2 regions of the Streptomyces sp. NPDC015661 genome follow, and region 2 is predicted to be linked to the other one. Evidence: riboswitches for the same ligand, from Rfam matches in the RefSeq annotation. Region 2 holds a riboswitch; the other holds the start of a gene.

Region 1 (8,465 bases), on a different contig from region 2:
GGGCCGCTCTCCGCTGACCAGCAGGCAGCCAGTCCGCCTGGCGCTTGAAGGTGACGGACCAACCGCACCGAACCCGCACGCATCACAGCACAACGCCCCTCAGCAATGCCCGGCCCTTACGCATGGCGATGTCGCTATCCCGGAAGAGAGATGACCAGCACGGAACCCGCCGGAACGACGGCCCTCATATCCGACCCCGCCCAGACACAGCGGCGTATCCTGCGCGTCCTGGTCGCCTCCCAGGTCCTCAGCGGAGCGGGACTGGCAGCCGGCGTCACCGTCGGCGCGCTCCTCGCCCAGGACATGCTCGGCACCACCGCCCTCGCCGGGCTGCCGAGCGCCCTGTTCACCGCTGGATACGCGCTGACCGCCGTCGCCGTCGGCCGCATCTCGCACGCCCGCGGCCGTCGCCCGGGTCTGGCCGCCGGATACCTCGCCGGGGCGATCGGCTCGGCCGGCGTCATCACCGCGGCCGTCCTCGACAACGCCGTCCTGCTGTTCGTGGCGCTGTTCGTCTACGGCGCGGGCACCGCCACCAACCTCCAGGCCCGCTACGCCGGAGCCGACCTCGCCGCACCCGGCCACCGCGCCCGCGCGGTCTCCACGGTCCTGGTCGCCACCACCCTCGGCGGCGTCGCCGGTCCCAACCTCGCCGCCCCCACCGACGCCCTCGCCGAGCACCTCGGCATTCCGAACCTCGCCGGACCGTTCATCCTCTCCGGTGCCGCCTACGCGCTCGCCGCGCTCGTCCTCGCCTTCTGGCTCCGGCCCGACCCCCTACTGACTGCCCGCGCCCTGGCAGAGGCCGAGGCCCAGGAAGCCGACACCGCGACCGCCACAGCCACCACCAACACGGTGGACGGCCGCGGAGGCGTCGTCCTCGGCGCGCTCGTCATGATCCTCAGCCAGCTCGTCATGGTCGCGATCATGACGCCGGTCCACATGCACGAGCACGGCCACGGCACCGCCGCCTCCGGCCTCGTCATCGCCATCCACATCGGCGTCATGTACCTGCCCTCCCCGCTGACCGGCTGGCTCGTCGACCGCTACGGCCACCTGAAGATCGCCGCCGCCTCCGGCATCACCCTCCTGGCCTCCGGCATCCTCGCCGCGCTCGCGCCCGGCGACTCGATCGCTCTCCTCGCGCTCGCCCTCGCCCTGCTAGGCCTCGGCTGGAACTTCGGCCTCGTCGCCGGCACCGCGATCACCACCGACACCGTCCCGCTCGCCACCCGCGCCAAGACCCAGGGCACGGTGGACGTCTGCGTCGCCGTCGCCACCGGCGGCATGGCCTCCGGCCTCATGGTCGCCGCCACCGGCTACCCCGCCCTCGCCCTCACCGGCGGCATCCTCTCACTCGCGCTCCTGCCCGCCGTCGCCGCCTACCGCCGATGAATGACCACCGCCACGACACCCCCGCGCCGGACATCACCGTCGACGGCACCGGCCTCCCCTGCGTCAGGCTCCTGCTGCGCCAGCGCAAAGAGATCGACGGAGCCGAGCCGGGCATGGTCGTCCACGTCATCGCCACAGATCCGGCCGCACCGCTCGATCTGCCCGCCTGGTGCCGCATGACCGGCCACCACTACCTCGGACCCGTGCCCGGTCGCGCCCCGGACCGGTACGTCCTTCGCCTCGCCGCCCGGCCGACGCCGACCAGGCCCGGTGCACCCTGGCACCGGGCCGAATCCCCACAAGGCCGTGCCCCAGCCGCGCCAGTAACAAGAACATCGCAAGGTGCGCCGGACGGCGTCTGCGCGATCTCACCGCTGGCGCCGTCTGACCCGAGAAGGAGAGCGCAGAGCAATGTCAGCGCGTTCCGTCACTGACGTCACCTTCGCCCATGAGGTCCTCCTCAGCGACAAACCCGTCCTCGTCGACTTCTGAGCCGACTGGTGCCCGCCGTGCCGCATGTTCGGCCTGGTCTTCGAGGCCGCGTCCGAGCGCCACCCCGACCTCGTCTTCGGCAAGGTCGACACCATGGCACAGCCGGAACTCGCCCAGGCGTTCGACATCCAGTCGATCCCGACGCTCGCGATCATCCGGGACAAGGTCGCCATCTTCTCCCAGCCCGGTGCCCTGCCCGAGAACGCCCTGCAGGACCTGATCGCACAGTCGCGGAAGGTTGACATGGACGAAGTAGGCAAGCAGATCGCCGAGGAGCAGAAGAAAGATGAACCGCGAGTTTTGGTGTAAAACGCGACCCCTGCCTACGTGGGGCGAGCGAGGGGCGCCTGCCCGGGCAAAAGACCAGGTCAGGCGCCCTTTTTCGTGCCCCTAGAAGAACCCGAGCTTCTTCGGCGAGTAGCTCACCAGCAGGTTCTTCGTCTGCTGGTAGTGGTCCAGCATCATCTTGTGCGTCTCGCGGCCCACGCCCGACTGCTTGTAGCCGCCGAAGGCCGCGTGGGCCGGGTAGGCGTGGTAGCAGTTCGTCCAGACGCGGCCCGCCTGGATCGCTCGGCCCGCGCGGTAGGCGGTGTTCGTGTCGCGGGTCCAGACTCCGGCGCCGAGGCCGTAGAGGGTGTCGTTGGCGGTGCGGATCGCGTCGTCGAAGTCGGTGAAGGACGTCACCGCCACCACCGGGCCGAAGATCTCCTCCTGGAAGATCCGCATGCGGTTGTCGCCCTCGAAGACGGTCGGCTGGACGTAGTAGCCGCCCGCCAACTCGCCGCCGTGCTCCACGATCTGGCCGCCCGTCAGGATCTTGGCGCCCTCCTTCTGGCCGATCTCCAGGTAGGAGAGGATCTTCCGGAGCTGGTCGGCGGAGGCCTGGGCGCCGATCATCGTGTCCGTGTCCAGGGGGTGGCCCGGGACGATCTTCTCCGTGCGGGCGACCGCCGCTTCCAGGAAGTCGGCGTAGTGACCGCGCTGGACGAGGGCGCGCGAGGGACAGGTGCAGACCTCTCCCTGGTTGAGGGCGAACATCGTGAAGCCCTCGAGGGCCTTGTCGCGGAAGTCGTCGTCCGCCGCCCACACGTCGTCGAAGAAGATGTTGGGGGATTTGCCGCCGAGTTCGAGGGTGACCGGCTTCAGGTTCTGCGAGGCGTACTCCATGATCAGCCGGCCGGTCGACGTCTCGCCCGTGAAGGCGATCTTCGCCACGCGCGGGCTGGACGCCAGCGGCTTGCCGGCCTCCTCGCCGAAGCCGTTGACGATGTTCAGGACGCCCGGCGGCAGCAGGTCCGCGACCAGGCTCAGCCAGAAGTGCACCGAGGCCGGGGTCTGTTCGGCCGGCTTGAGGATCACCGCGTTGCCCGCGGCCAGCGCCGGGGCCAGCTTCCAGACCGCCATGAGGATCGGGAAGTTCCACGGGATGATCTGCGCGACGACGCCCAGCGGCTCGTGGAAGTGGTACGCGACGGTGTCGTCGTCGATCTCGCTCAGCGCGCCCTCCTGGGCCCGCAGCGCCCCCGCGAAGTAGCGGAAGTGGTCGATCGCGAGCGGGATGTCCGCGGCGAGCGTCTCCCGGACCGGCTTGCCGTTGTCCCAGGTCTCGGCGACCGCGAGCGCCTCCAGGTTGCTCTCCATGCGGTCCGCGATCCGCAGCAGGACGGCCGCCCGCTCCGCCGGTGCCGTCCGTCCCCACGCCGGGGCCGCCGCGTGCGCCGCGTCGAGGGCGCGTTCCACGTCCTCGGCGGTGCCGCGCGCGACCTCCGTGAAGGGGCGGCCGTCGACCGGGCTCGGGTTCTCGAAGTAGCGGCCGGCCGCCGGGGCGACGTACTCGCCGCCGATCCAGTGGTCGTAGCGGGCCTGGTACGACATGAGCGCGCCCTCGGTGCCGGGTGCGGCGTAACGGGTCATGGATGGCCTCCCTGGGACGCGCCGGCCGTCCCTGGCCGGCGCTCACGCCCGAGTGTGGAGACCCGTACGTTGCAATCCCGTTGCACCGGCCGACAGTTCCGCCTCCAGAGAGGCGAGACGCGCGCGTACGGGGGGAAGCTGGGCGGCGGGCACCGCCTGGCACAGCGCCCGCCAGACCACCACGTCGTCCTCGCCCCACGCGCTGTACGCCCAGTCGGCGAGCAGCCCCGGATCCCGCCGGTCGACCAGTGCCGCCCGCAGCCGGTCCGCGAGCCGTTCCCGCAGCCGTACGACCCCGGGCGCGGTCGACGCGGGCAGCAGCGGGCCCGCGTAATCCCCGGCCGCGGCCGCGACCGCCCCCGAGGCGAGCCGCCGGTCGACCGTCGCGAAGTCCGCGTCCACCGCCCCGGAGAGCCGGTACGGCCGCGAGCGCAGCGCCTCGGGGCCGAGCAGCGCCCGCAGCCGGGACAGCTCGGCCCGCAGCGTCACCGGGGTCACCGACTCGTCCTCGTACAGGAGGGTGAGGAGCTCGTCTCCGCCCACTCCCTCGGGACGGTGCGCGAGGACCACCAGGATCTCGCTGTGCCGGCGGCTCAGCCGCAGCCGCCGTCCGCCCACCGAGAGCACCGCCTCGTCCCGTCCGAGCGCCGACAGCCTGAGCCGGCCCGGGTCCGGGGCCGGGCCCAGCAGGGCCAGCTGGGACTCCGCCGCCCGCGCCACCGCCTGCACGAAGCCGAGGCTGTGCGGGTGCGCGAGCCGTTCGCCGCCCGTGATGTCGACCGCGCCGAGCACCCGGCCGCTGTACGGGTCGTGCACGGGGGCCGCGGCGCAGGTCCAGGCCCGCACCGGACGCCGGAAGTGCTCGGCGGCGACGACCTGCACCGGACGGTCCACCGCCAGGGCCGTACCCGGCGCGTTCGTCCCGACCGCCGCCTCCGACCAGCGGGCCCCGGCCACGAAGTTCATCCCCCGGGCCTTGCGCAGGGTGCCCCGATGCCCCTCGACCCACAGCATCCGCCCGGCGGCGTCGCAGACCGCGAGGAGATGCTCCCCGTCCGTCGCGTACGCCCCCATCAGCTCCCGGATCACCGGCATCGCCGCGGAGAGGGGATGCGCCTCGCGGTACGCGGCGAGCGCGTCCTCGTCCAGTTCCACCCGCGCCGCCCCGTCCGGGCTCACGTGCGCGCGGAGCGAGCGCCGCCAGGACGCGGCCACCAGCGGGCGGGCCTCGCGGTTGTCCGGGTCGGCCTCCCTGCTCGGGCCGACGTTCCCTTCCGGATCCCCAGCCGGTGCCCGCTCCGTGCCCAAGCGGCTCGCCGGCGCCCTCATGGACGCCTGCTCCCCGGCCACCCACGCATCGCTCAACTCGGCCTCCTCGTCGAGGTCGTCCCGGCCCATCGCGCTCATCGTGGTGCGCCAGGGCGCCGCCGACAAGCCACCTCGCACCACGGCATATGCACCCTGTCCGGGACCGGCCCCCGACCGCTCACGTAGAGTGGGCCCCGGGCCGTGACTGGCGCTTGAGGTGGATCACCACCGGGGAGCGGCCCGGCGGAGCGTCCCCCGTGGCGCGACCGTGCCGATGCCGTGCGCCTGGGCGAACCACCGGTCAGAGACGACGCCCAGGAGTTGCCATGTCCACCAGCACCGCCACCCTCATGGACGGTACGGCCCTCGCCCGCCGCACGGTCGAGGAGACCGCCGCCCGAGCCGCCGAGATCACCCGCCGCACCGGCGTCACCCCCTGCCTCGCGACCGTTCTGGTCGGCGCGGACCCGGCCTCCGTCACGTACGTGAAGATGAAGCAGAACCGCTGCGCGAAGGCCGGAATCCGCTCCAAGCACGTCGAGCTGCCCGCCGGGACGACGACCGAGGCGCTCGTCGCCGCCATCACCGCCCTGTCCGAGGACCCCGAGGTCCACGGCATCCTGCTCCAGCACCCGGTCGGCCCGCACATCGACGAGCGCGCCGCCTTCGAGGCCATCGCCCCCGAGAAGGACGTCGACGGCGTCACCATGGCCTCCTTCGCCGCCATGGGCTTCGGTCTGCCCGGGTTCGTCTCCTGCACCCCCGGCGGCATCATGCGTCTCCTCGACGCGTACGACGTCGAACTCACCGGCAAGCGCGCGGTCGTCGTCGGCCGTAGCGCCATCCTCGGCAAGCCCGCCGGCCTGCTCCTCCTCGGCCGCGACGCCACCGTCACCTACTGCCACTCCCGCACCCAGGACCTCTCCTCGGCCGTCCGCGAGGCCGACATCCTCGTCGCCGCCGTCGGCAAGCCGAACTTCATCAAGGGCGAGGACATCAAGCCGGGCGCCGTCGTCATCGACGCCGGCTACAACCCGGGCAACATCGGCGACGTCGACTTCGCCTCGGCCGCCGAGCGCGCCTCCCTCATCACCCCGGTCCCCGGCGGTGTCGGCCCCATGACCATCGCCGTGCTCCTCGCCCAGACGGTCGAGGGCGCGCAGCGTCAGCTCGGCCTGTAGGCAGCCATGACCGGGCGGCGGCGGTGACGGGGGAGCGGCGCTGGCGTCCGCGCGCCTCCGCACCGCGCCGCCCGGGCGTGTCCGGTCCCACCGGCACGGACGCCTCGACACACCCGACCGCACCGGCCGATCCCCGCGTCACCGGGCCCGGCCTCACCGATCCCCGCGTCACCGGCCCCCGCGTCGTCGAGCGGCTCGTGACCGGTGGCGAGGGCGGATGGTCGACTCGGTTCGTGCGGCCCGGCGCACCCCGGCCGGGACCTGAGGCGCGGCGCGCCCGTTGGTTCGGTGTACCGCTCGTGCCGCTGGTCACGGCCGCCCTGGTGGCCGGCGCCTTCCTGACCGCCCGTGGCGGCGCGGAGGGCGGCGCACTCGCCGACGGCCGACCGGGAGGGGCACCCGCCGGCGCGCCGTCCCCCGCCGTCACCGGTGGTACGGGATTGCCCGCCCCGGCGACCGGAGGTGAAAGGGGCGACACGCCGACCCGTACCGAGCCCGTGGACCGCACACCGGCGGACCCTTCCCGGTCCGCGAGCACCGCCCCCGTGCCCTCGGGGCGCCCGTCGGGCGAACGGCTCCCCGAGCGGCCCGTCTCCTTCGAGGCGCTCCGCGTCGGCGACTGCTTCGACATCGACCGCGACGCGCCGGGCACGGCCCTCCGCCGCGGTTGCGACACGCCGCACCACGCAGAACTCGTCGCCCGGCCCCGCCTGGTCGGCACTTTCGCCACCGACCAGGCCGTACGCGAAGCGGCCACCGCGCTCTGCCGCGAACCGCTCCGCCGCAAAGCCGCCCGGCAGCCGCTCGGCACGCGCTGGACGACCTTCGCCCAGTACCCGTACCTGACGAGTCACCTCCTCGGCGCGGACACCGTCGCCTGCAGCCTGGCTGCCGTCAGCGGCACGCTCAGCCACCGGCTCCAGTAGCGCCGGCGGCGAACGCCGTCGCCAGGGCCGCCGCCGGGTCACGGTCCGGCGGGCCGGCCGGGGACCATCGGGCCCCTGCCTTCAGGTACGGCCACCAGCGCCCGTCCTCGCCGAGCCGCAGCTGCGCCTCCGCGCCCGCGACCGTCCACCGCGCGCCGCCCGCGCGTCGCAGCACCGGCCGTTCGTCGTCCTGCCAGGCCCCGGCGAGCCGGAGCCCGGCCCGGTCGAGCGCCTCCGCGTCCGGCGTCCACTCCTCCTCCAGTACGGCGAGGGCGGCGGCGCCCCCGAACCGCCACGCGCGCGTGGCCAGGTCCAGCTCCGTCCGCGACCTGCCCGAACCGGAGGCGAGGCGCGCCGCGATCCAGGGCACGGGAGCGGCCGCCGCGAGCCGGACCGCGTCCTGAGCAACCGTCAGGCGTCCGTCGGCCGAAGCGGTCGCGCCTGCGTCCGCCGACAACTCCCCGAGCAGCCGCTGCGCGCGTGTCGCCGCGTCCTGGGCGAGGAACTCGAGCGCGGCCGGGTCGACCCCCGGCTCCGGCGGGGTGTCCGTGTCCAGGGACGGCGACCGCCCGGGCGCGGCCGGCGCGACCGGAGGGGCGGGCAGCGGCGGTACGAGGAACCCCGCCGCGAACACCTCCCCGGCCGACACGCCGGGCAGCCCGCCGACCCCCTCGAACCCGCCGCCCGCCTCCTCCCCGCCCCGCGCGGACGGCGCGACGGCACGTGCCGCGCTGCGCTCCTGCAACTGCTCCAGGAGGGTGCGCTCGCCGCGCCCCCGCATCAGGAGGAGGACGAAGGGATCCTCGTCGAGGAGGCGGGCGACCTGGTAGCAGAGCGCCGCCGTGTGCGGGCAGTGGTCCCAGGCCTCACAGCCGCACTCCGGCTCCAGATCCCCGATGCCCGGCAGCAGGTCGAGCCCGGCCGCCGCCGCGTCCTCCACCAGATGCGGCGGCATCTCGCGGTCCAGGAGAGCGGCGATGTGGCCGGCGCTGTCCACGGCGAGGCCGAGGAGCCGCTCCCACTGCTCCTCCGAGAACTCCCGCACCAGCACGTCGCCGCGGTACGTCGTGCCGGCGTGGTCCTTGACCAGGGCTGTGATCCGGCCGGGTCGCACCGAGACGGCGCCCACCGCCCCCGCGCGCGCGTGACGGCGCCCCGCCTTGAGCTGCTGCCCGTCGAGCGCGGAGTCCTCCAGGGCCTTCAGCCACGCCTGTCCCCACCAGGTGCGGGCGAACCCGCCGCCGCCCAC
Region 2 (8,465 bases):
GCCGGGCGAGCGGCTGCCGGACGGGCCGGTGCCGGGCGAGCGGCTGCCGGACGGGCCGGTGCCGGGCGAGCGGCTGCCGGACGGGCCGGTGCCGAACGGGCGGGTGCCGGGCGAGCGGCTGCCGGATGGACGGGAGCCGGACGGGCCGGTGCCGAACGGGCGGGTGCCGGGCGAGCGGCTGCCGGACGGGCCGGTGCCGAACGGACGGGAGCCGGGCGAGCGGCTGCCGGACGGGCGGGAGCCGGACGGGCGGGTGCCGGACGGGCCGGGTGAGGCGGGGCTGCCGGGCGAGCTGCGGGGGCTGGGGCGGCGGTTGCGGGTGCCGGACGTGGACGGCGAGACGATGGCCGAGCGGGTGCTCGCCCAGCTCCTCGCCGAGCGGGTGCCGCCGCCGGTCCGGCGTCCGTGGTGGGCGCGTGCGGGGGGCCGGGTGCGGGCCCGGGCGCGGGCGCGGTGGCGGGCCCTGGTCGCGGGCCTGACCGGCGTGCTGATCGTGCTGGTGCTGACACCTCCCGTGCGGGCGGCGGTGGCGGACTGGTTCGGCTTCGGCGGGGTCTCCGTGCGGTACGACCCCGAGGGCGGGCGGGTGTCGCCGGGCGGGGCGGTGCCGGGGTGTCCCGAGCCGGTGGCCCTGGCGGAGGCCGGGCGCAGGGCGGGTTTCGAGCCGCTGATACCCGGCGCCCTCGGAGCGCCGGACGCGGTCGCGGTGACGGGGGCGGCGGAGCGGGGCCGGGCGGTGATCAGCCTGTGCTGGCGCAACGGGGGACGGACGGTGCGGCTCGACGAGTTCCCGGGCCGGCTCGAGCTTGGCTTCGTCAAGCAGGTGCCGGTGCAGCCGGAGGGGGTGACGCTGCCGGACGGGACGTCGGCGTACTGGTTCGCCCGCCCGCACCGGCTGACGTTCCCGCTGGAGTCGGGGGACGGTTCGGTGTGGACCCATGCGGTGCGGTCGGCGGGCCCCACGCTCCTGTGGACGGGGAGCGCGGGGGCCCTGATCCTCCGGCTGGAGGGCATACCGGACCGGGCGGAGGCCCTGCGCGTCGCGGGGACGGCGCCCGGTCGGGCCGGTCGTTAGACAGGGAGGCCCGGGGCCGGGAAGGCGGCCATCAGGGCGGCGACCTCCGCGCGGACGGCGGTGAGGGTGTCCTCGTCGCCGGTGCCGGCGGCGGTGACGGCGCGGTCGATCCAGTCGGCGACCTGGTCCATGTGCTCCGTGGTGAGGCCGCGGGAGGTGAGGGAGGGGGTGCCGATGCGGATGCCGGAGGGGTCGAAGGGCTTCCGCGTGTCGTAGGGGACGGTGTTGTAGTTGACGACGATGCCGGCCCGGTCGAGGGCCTTCGCGGCGATCTTGCCCGGGACCTGCTTGGGGGTGAGGTCGATCAGGATCAGATGGTTGTCGGTGCCGCCGGAGACCAGGTCGAAGCCGCGGGCGAGGAGCGCCTCGGCGAGGGCCTTGGCGTTGGCGACGACGGCGTGGGCGTAGTCGCGGAAGGAGGGCTGGGAGGCCTCGCGGAGGGCGACGGCGATGGCGGCGGTGGTCTGGTTGTGGGGGCCGCCCTGGAGGCCGGGGAAGACGGCCTTGTCGAGGGCCTTGGCGTGCTCCTCGGTGGACATGAGCATGGCGCCGCGGGGGCCGCGGAGGGTCTTGTGGGTGGTGGTGGAGATGACGTCCACGTGGCCGACCGGGGACGGGTGGGCACCGCCCGCGATGAGGCCGGCGATGTGGGCGACGTCGGCGACGAGGACGGCGCCGGACTCGCGGGCGATCTCGCCGAAGGCGGCGAAGTCGATGGTGCGGGGCAGGGCGGTGCCGCCGCAGAAGATGACCTTCGGCCGCTCCTTGAGGGCGAGTTCGCGGACCTGGTCGAAGTCGATGAGGCCGGTGTCCTGGCGGACGCCGTACTGGACGCCGCGGAACCAGGTGCCGGTGGCGGAGACGCCCCAGCCGTGGGTGAGGTGGCCGCCCATGGGCAGGGCCATGCCCATGACGGTGTCGCCGGGCTGCGCGAAGGCGAGGTAGACGGCGAGGTTGGCCGGGGAGCCGGAGTAGGGCTGGACGTTGGCGTGGTCGACGCCGAAGAGGGCCTTGGCGCGCTCGATGGCGAGGGTCTCGACCTGGTCGATGTTCTGCTGGCCCTCGTAGTAGCGGCGACCGGGGTAGCCCTCGCTGTACTTGTTCTGGAGGACGGTGCCGGAGGCTTCGAGCACGGCGGCGGAGACGTAGTTCTCGCTGGGGATGAGGCGCAGGGTCTCGGCCTGGAGCCGTTCCTCGGCGCCGACGAGGGCGGCGAGCTCGGGGTCGGCGGCGGCGAGAGCGGGGTGCTGCTGCGGGGTGGTCATGGTGGTGTCCTCCGGGCGTTCGGCGGAACGGTCCCGGGGCGGAGGTGCGCACGGGACCTGGGGCCCGTGATGCCCAGGCGAGCGGCACCTCGTGTGGTGGAGCGCGCACGGCTCCCCCGGGGTCGCTTCCCCGTACGCCAGTCGCCGTGCGTGTTTCCAGGGTAGCGGGTGCCCGGTCGGCCGGGCTGGATCAGGGAGCCGCGAGCCCGGCCTGGCCGACCAGGCACCCGCTCGGCTGGCGCGCCGTCGCCGAGGTTTCCCTGTCCGGCATCCGAGCGACGATAAGAAAGGGGCCACAGCCTCCTGGGGACGAGCCTCCCCCGAGCCGCAGGACGAACGGAGATCCCGTGTCGAGGACAGAAGACGCGATCGCTTCCGCGGACGCGCACAGCGCTCACAACTACCACCCCCTGCCGGTCGTCGTCGCCTCGGCGGACGGCGCCTGGATGACCGATGTCGAGGGCCGTCGCTATCTCGACATGCTCGCCGGGTACTCGGCGCTCAACTTCGGGCACGGCAACCGGCGTCTGATCGACGCGGCGAAGGCGCAGCTGGAGCGGGTGACGCTGACGTCGCGCGCCTTCCACCACGACCGGTTCGCCGAGTTCTGCGCGCAGCTGGCGGAGCTGTGCGGCAAGGACGCGGTGCTGCCGATGAACACGGGGGCGGAGGCGGTCGAGACGGCCGTGAAGACCGCCCGGAAGTGGGGGTACGAGGTGAAGGGCGTGCCGGACGGGCACGCGAAGATCGTGGTGGCGGCGAACAACTTCCACGGCCGGACGACGACGATCGTGAGCTTCTCGACGGACCACGAGGCGCGGGACCACTTCGGGCCGTACACGCCGGGGTTCGAGATCGTGCCGTACGGGGATCTGACGGCGATGGAGACGGCGGTCACCGAGAACACGGTGGCGGTGCTGCTCGAACCGATCCAGGGCGAGGCGGGGGTCCTGGTCCCGCCGGCCGGTTATCTGGCGGGGGTGCGGGAGCTGACCCGCCGGCGGAACGTGCTGTTCATGGCGGACGAGATCCAGTCGGGCCTGGGCCGGACGGGGCGGACGTTCGCGTGCGAGCACGAGGGGGTGGTGCCGGACGTGTACATCCTGGGGAAGGCGCTGGGCGGCGGAGTGGTGCCGGTGTCGGCGGTGGTGGCCGACCGCGAGGTGCTCGGGGTGTTCCGGCCGGGTGAGCACGGTTCGACGTTCGGCGGGAACCCGCTGGCCTGCGCGGTGGCCCTGGAGGTGATCGCGATGCTGCGGACGGGCGAGTTCCAGGAGCGGGCGGCGGAGCTGGGCGAGCATCTCCACGCGGAGCTGGGGCTGCTCGTGGGCGGCGGCGCGGTGGAGGCGGTGCGCGGGCGCGGGCTGTGGGCGGGCGTCGACATCGTGCCCACGAAGGGGACGGGCCGGCAGATCTCGGAGCGGCTGATGGAGCGTGGGGTGCTGGTGAAGGACACGCACGGTTCGACGATCCGGATCGCTCCGCCGCTGGTCATCTCGAAGGAGGATCTGGACTGGGGTCTGGAGCAGTTGAGGGGGGTTCTGTCGGACTGACGGAGTCCGTTTCGAGGGCGGTGAAGGAAGGGCCGCGGGCGGTCAACTCGACTCATTGACACCGGACTTGGTCTAGGCCAATGATGCCGCCATGCCGAGACTCCGTCTGCGTCACGCCGTGCGTGCCGCGCTCGCCGCCCTCGTCCCGCTCGCGCTCCTCGGCGCGGTCACCGGACCCGCGCACGCCGCCCCGGAGGCGGCCTGGCCCGAGCCCGTCCCGGTGGTCTCCCACGTGGAGACCACCGACCCGGTCGTCTTCATCACCATCGACGACGGCTGGTACCACGACCCCGCCGCCGCGCGGCTGCTGCTCGACCGACGGGTGCCCGCCTCGCTCTTCCTGCTGCCCGGCGCCTACTCGTACGACTCCGGCTACTTCCACACCCTGCTCGACCAGGGCCGCTCCCGCGTCGAGAACCACACCGTCAACCACCCCGACCTGACCACCCTCGACGCCGCCGGCCAGAAGGCGGAGGTGTGCGGGGCCCGCGACCAGCACCTCGCGCAGTTCGGCGACGGGCCGCGGCTGCTGCGCCCGCCGTACGGCACGTACGACGCGACGACCCGGACCACGGCCCGCGCCTGCGGTGCGAAGGCCCTGGTCACGTGGACGTACGACCTCACGACCTGGGGCCAGTGGACCCCGCCGACGCCGTCCCTGAAGGCCGGAGACATCATCCTGCTGCACTTCAACGAGACGGTGACGCAGGACCTGAAGCGGGCCCTGGACGCGGCGGAGGCGGCCGGTCTGAAGCCGGCGCCGCTGCGGGAGTACGTCCCCGAGTAGGCCGGGCTAGAGGATCACGTGCGGGAGGAAGCGGGCGTACTCGTCGGTGACGAGTCCCGCCGACTCCCGGATGCCGAGCCCCGCCGCCTCGTCCTCGACGACCCACGCGCCGAGCACCACCCGGTTGCCGTCGAAGTCGGGCAGCGGGGCCAGCTCCTGGTAGCAGCAGGCCTCCCCGTCCCGCACGAAGGGCTCCGTACCGGCCTCGTGCAGGGTGACGCCCGCGCCCTCGCGGCCGAGCAGCGGCTTGGCGACCCAGCCGGTGGTGGCGGCGAGTTCGCGCGGCCCGTCGAGGTAGGCGGGCAGCAGATGGGGGTGGCCCGGGTTCAGCTCCCACAGGATCGCGAGGAGCGCCTTGTTGGAGAGCAGCATCTTCCAGGCGGGTTCGATCCAGCAGGTGGTGCCGGTGCCGCCGCCGTTGTCGAGGGTGTCCAGGACGTGCCGCCCGAAGCGGTCCGTGGTCAGCCACTCCCACGGGTAGAGCTTGAAGCAGCTGCGGATGAAGCGGAGCCGGTCGTCGACGAAGCGGCGCGAGAGCCGGTCCCAGCCGATCCGCTCGACGGAGAGCGCCTCGGTGTCGAGCCCGGCCTGCTGGGCGGTCTCGCGCAGATACGCGACCGTCATCAGGTCCTCGCCGAGCTCGTCGCCGTCCGAGTGGGCGAAGTGGAGGGGGCCGGGGGGCAGCAGGTGGGCCTGGCGCCGCCAGGCGTCGACGAGCCGCTCGTGGAGGGAGTTCCACTGGTCGGCGCCGGGGAACCGTTCCTCCATCCAGAACCACTGCGGGCTCGCGGCCTCCACCAGCGAGGTCGGCGTGTCGGCGTTGTACTCCAGCATCTTGGCCGGGCCCGTGCCGTCGTAGCGCAGGTCGAAGCGGCCGTACAGGGAGGGGAGTTCGGCGCGGCGCCGCCAGGACTCGGCGACCAGACCCGCCAGCTTCGGGTCGGTGATCCCGAGCTCGGCGAACCGGTTCTCCTCGACGATGTGCGCGGCCGCCGCCAGGCACAGGGCGTGCAGCTCCTCGACGACCTCCTCCAGGGCCTCGACCTCGGGCAGCGAGAAGGAGTAGTAGGCGCTCTCGTCCCAGTACGGGCGCAGCGAACCGTCCGGGTGGCGGGTCAGCGGATAGACGAGCCCCTGCTCCTCGACCGTCTCCTGCCAGCCGGGCCGGGGCTCGATGGTGTGGCGCTCCATGGTGCCGGGCCCGCCTCAGCCGCCGCCGGTGCCGGAGCAGCCGAAGCCTCCGGTGTCGACCGCGGTCTTGTCGAAGCTGCCGCCGCTCACCTTGCGGTCGCGGACGGAGCCGCCGTAGTAGTACGAGCCGCGGTGGGTGGTGGAGCCGTTGTCGTCGTCGCTGCCGCCGCCGCTCTGGCACTCGTAGCTCGGCAGCTCCTCCCGGGTGAGCGGGTCCACGCACCGCTTGTCCGGCTCCGAGCCGCACGCGGTGATCGTCGCCGCGAGCACACCCATACCGCCGAGCACCACCGTGCTCGACCTCAGCCTGCGCATGTCCGTCGCCTCCCCTTCGCCTCGCGGACGCGTCGCGCGCGCCTCGCGACCGCACAGTGTAGGCCGGTGTTTTCCGGCCTCACGTTTCCGGCCTCACGCCCTAGAGTCGCTTTGTGCTTCTCGGGATGATGTGTGCGCTCGCCTCGTCCGTCTGCTTCGGCGCCGCCTCGGTCCTCCAGGCGATGGCGGCGCGGGCCGCCGAGCCGGGAACGGGCGGTGGCGTCGACATCGCGCTGATGTGGCGCGCCCTGCGGCAGTGGCGCTATCTCGCCGGCCTCGGCGCGGACGGCCTGGGCTTCGTCCTGCAGATCGTGGCGCTGCGGACCCTCCCCATCTACGTGGTGGGCGCGGCCCTCGCCGCGAGTCTCGCGGTCACGGCCGTCATCGCCTCCTGGCTGCTCCATGTGCGGCTCAGCCGGGCGGAGTGGGGGGCCGTGGCCCTGGTCTGCGTGGGGCTCGCGATGCTGGCGCTGGCCTCGGGCAGGGAGGGCCACCGGGAACCCTCGGAGGCGCTGGACTGGGTGCTCCTCGGGATCTCCTTCGGGGTCCTGCTGCTCGGTGTGGTGGCGGGCCGGCTGCCAGTGCGGTCCCGGGCGCTCGTCCTGGGCCTCGGGGCGGGGATCGGCTTCGGGGTGGTGGAGGTCGCGGTCCGGCTGATCGAGGGCATCGACTTCACCGACCCCGTCTGGTACGCGCTCCTCGTCGGCGGCGGGTCCGCGTTCCTGCTGCTGACCTCGGCCTTCCAGCGCGGCTCGGTGACCACGGCGACGGCGGGCGCGGTGCTGGGCGAAACGATCGGCCCGGCGATCGTCGGCGTGACCTGGCTCGGGGACCGCACCCGGGAGGGACTCGGCTGGCTGGCGATCGTCGGCTTCGCGGTGGCCGTGGCGGGCTCCCTGACCCTGGCCCGCTTCGGCGAGGCCCCGGCCCCGGCTCCGCGGCCGGAGCCGGCCGCGGAGCCGACCACTCCCTCCTGAGCCTCAGGGCAGGACCCCGCACAGCGCCTGGAGGGCACCCTGCCAGCCGCTGTCCGGGGGTGTGGCGTAGCCGACGACCAGACCGTCGAGGGTGGCCGGCACCGTGGGGCGGCGGAACTGGTTGACGCCCTGGACGGCGAGGCCGCGCCAGGCGGCGGCCCGCAGGGTGGCCTGCTCGGTGCCGGGCGGGAGGGCCAGGACGGCGTGCAGGCCGGCCGCGATGCCGCTGACCCGGGTCTCCGGCGAGTGCGCGGCGACGGCCGCCACCAGCTGGTCGCGGCGCCGCCGGTAGCGCAGCCGCATCGCCCGTACGTGCCGGTCGTACGCCCCCGAGCGCAGGAACTCGGTGAACGCCAGCTGGTCCGGCGCGCTCGACGACCAGTCCACGGCCCCCTTCGCGGCCGCCACCTCCTCCGCCAGGCCCTCCGGCAGGACCATCCAGGCGAGGCGGAGTCCGGGCGCGAGGGACTTGCTCGCGGTGCCGAAGTAGACGACGCGCTCGGGGTCGAGGCCCTGCAGGGCTCCGACCGGCTGCCGGTCGTAGCGGAACTCCCCGTCGTAGTCGTCCTCCAGGACGAGGCCGCCGGAGGCCCGCGCCCAGTCGACGACCGCCGCCCGCCGGTCCGGGGGCAGGGCGCCGCCCAGCGGGTACTGGTGGGCGGCCGTCATGAGGACCGCCCCGCATCCGTCGAGACCGGCCAACTCCTCGGTCCTCGTGCCGCGTTCGTCGAAGGCCAGGGCGGGGGTGCCGAGACCGGCGCTCCTGAGGAGGTCGTCGTGGAGCCCGAGCCCGTACGCCTCGACGGCCACGTCCCGGACGCCACGGGCCCGCAGCACCTGGCCGATCAGCATCAGGCCGTGCACGAAGCCCGCGCAGATCACGATCCGCTCCGGCCGGGCGTGCACGCCCCGGGCGCGGGCGAGGTACTCGGCCAGCGCGGCCCGCAGTTCGGGCCTGCCGCGCGGATCGCCGTACCCGAAGGCCTCGTTGGGGGCGTCGGTGAGCGCCCGGCGGTAGGCCTTGAGCCACTCGGCGCGCGGGAAGGAGGCGAGGTCGGGGGTGCCGGACCTCAGGTTGTGCGCGGGCGCGGCGGGCCGGCCCCGGCCCGTGCCGGCCGGCGGGGGCGGCGGGCACGGGCCGGACGGCGCCGGCGGACGGGGTGCGGCCCGGCGGGCGACGCGGGTCCCGGAGCCCTGCCGGGCGGTGAGCCAGCCCTCGGCGACCAGCTCGGCGTACGCGTCGGCGACGGTGTTGCGGGCCATGCCGAGGTCGGCGGCGAGCGAGCGCGAGGACGGCAGCCG

The links. A riboswitch is a leader RNA that binds a small molecule or an ion and turns the genes downstream of it on or off. The one in region 2 is predicted to bind ZMP and ZTP.
Region 1: it holds a riboswitch for ZMP and ZTP, as region 2 does, so the genes downstream of both, ACF07V_RS05460 (bifunctional 5,10-methylenetetrahydrofolate dehydrogenase/5,10-methenyltetrahydrofolate cyclohydrolase) here and glyA (serine hydroxymethyltransferase) in region 2, are expected to answer to the same signal.

Annotation. Positions count from the first base shown of each region.
Region 1 covers NZ_JBIBST010000002.1:199,761-208,225, reverse strand. Annotated here, with positions in the region: gene ACF07V_RS05490 (FAD-dependent oxidoreductase) at 1-1, shown strand, start outside; gene ACF07V_RS05485 (MFS transporter) at 151-1,395, shown strand; gene ACF07V_RS05480 (sulfurtransferase TusA family protein) at 1,392-1,829, shown strand; partial or broken gene ACF07V_RS05475 (thioredoxin family protein) at 1,888-2,196, shown strand; gene ACF07V_RS05470 (aldehyde dehydrogenase family protein) at 2,278-3,801, opposite strand; gene ACF07V_RS05465 (GAF domain-containing protein) at 3,844-5,166, opposite strand; ZMP/ZTP riboswitch at 5,301-5,407, shown strand; gene ACF07V_RS05460 (bifunctional 5,10-methylenetetrahydrofolate dehydrogenase/5,10-methenyltetrahydrofolate cyclohydrolase) at 5,436-6,290, shown strand; gene ACF07V_RS05455 (hypothetical protein) at 6,368-7,216, shown strand; gene ACF07V_RS05450 (SWF or SNF family helicase) at 7,197-8,465, opposite strand, start outside.
Region 2 covers NZ_JBIBST010000001.1:442,594-451,058, forward strand. Annotated here, with positions in the region: gene ACF07V_RS02115 (hypothetical protein) at 1-1,075, shown strand, start outside; gene glyA (serine hydroxymethyltransferase) at 1,072-2,340, opposite strand; ZMP/ZTP riboswitch at 2,405-2,495, opposite strand; gene rocD (ornithine--oxo-acid transaminase) at 2,688-3,893, shown strand; gene ACF07V_RS02130 (polysaccharide deacetylase family protein) at 3,985-4,680, shown strand; gene ACF07V_RS02135 (glutathionylspermidine synthase family protein) at 4,687-5,871, opposite strand; gene ACF07V_RS02140 (hypothetical protein) at 5,887-6,186, opposite strand; gene ACF07V_RS02145 (hypothetical protein) at 6,312-7,163, shown strand; gene ACF07V_RS02150 (PLP-dependent aminotransferase family protein) at 7,167-8,465, opposite strand, start outside.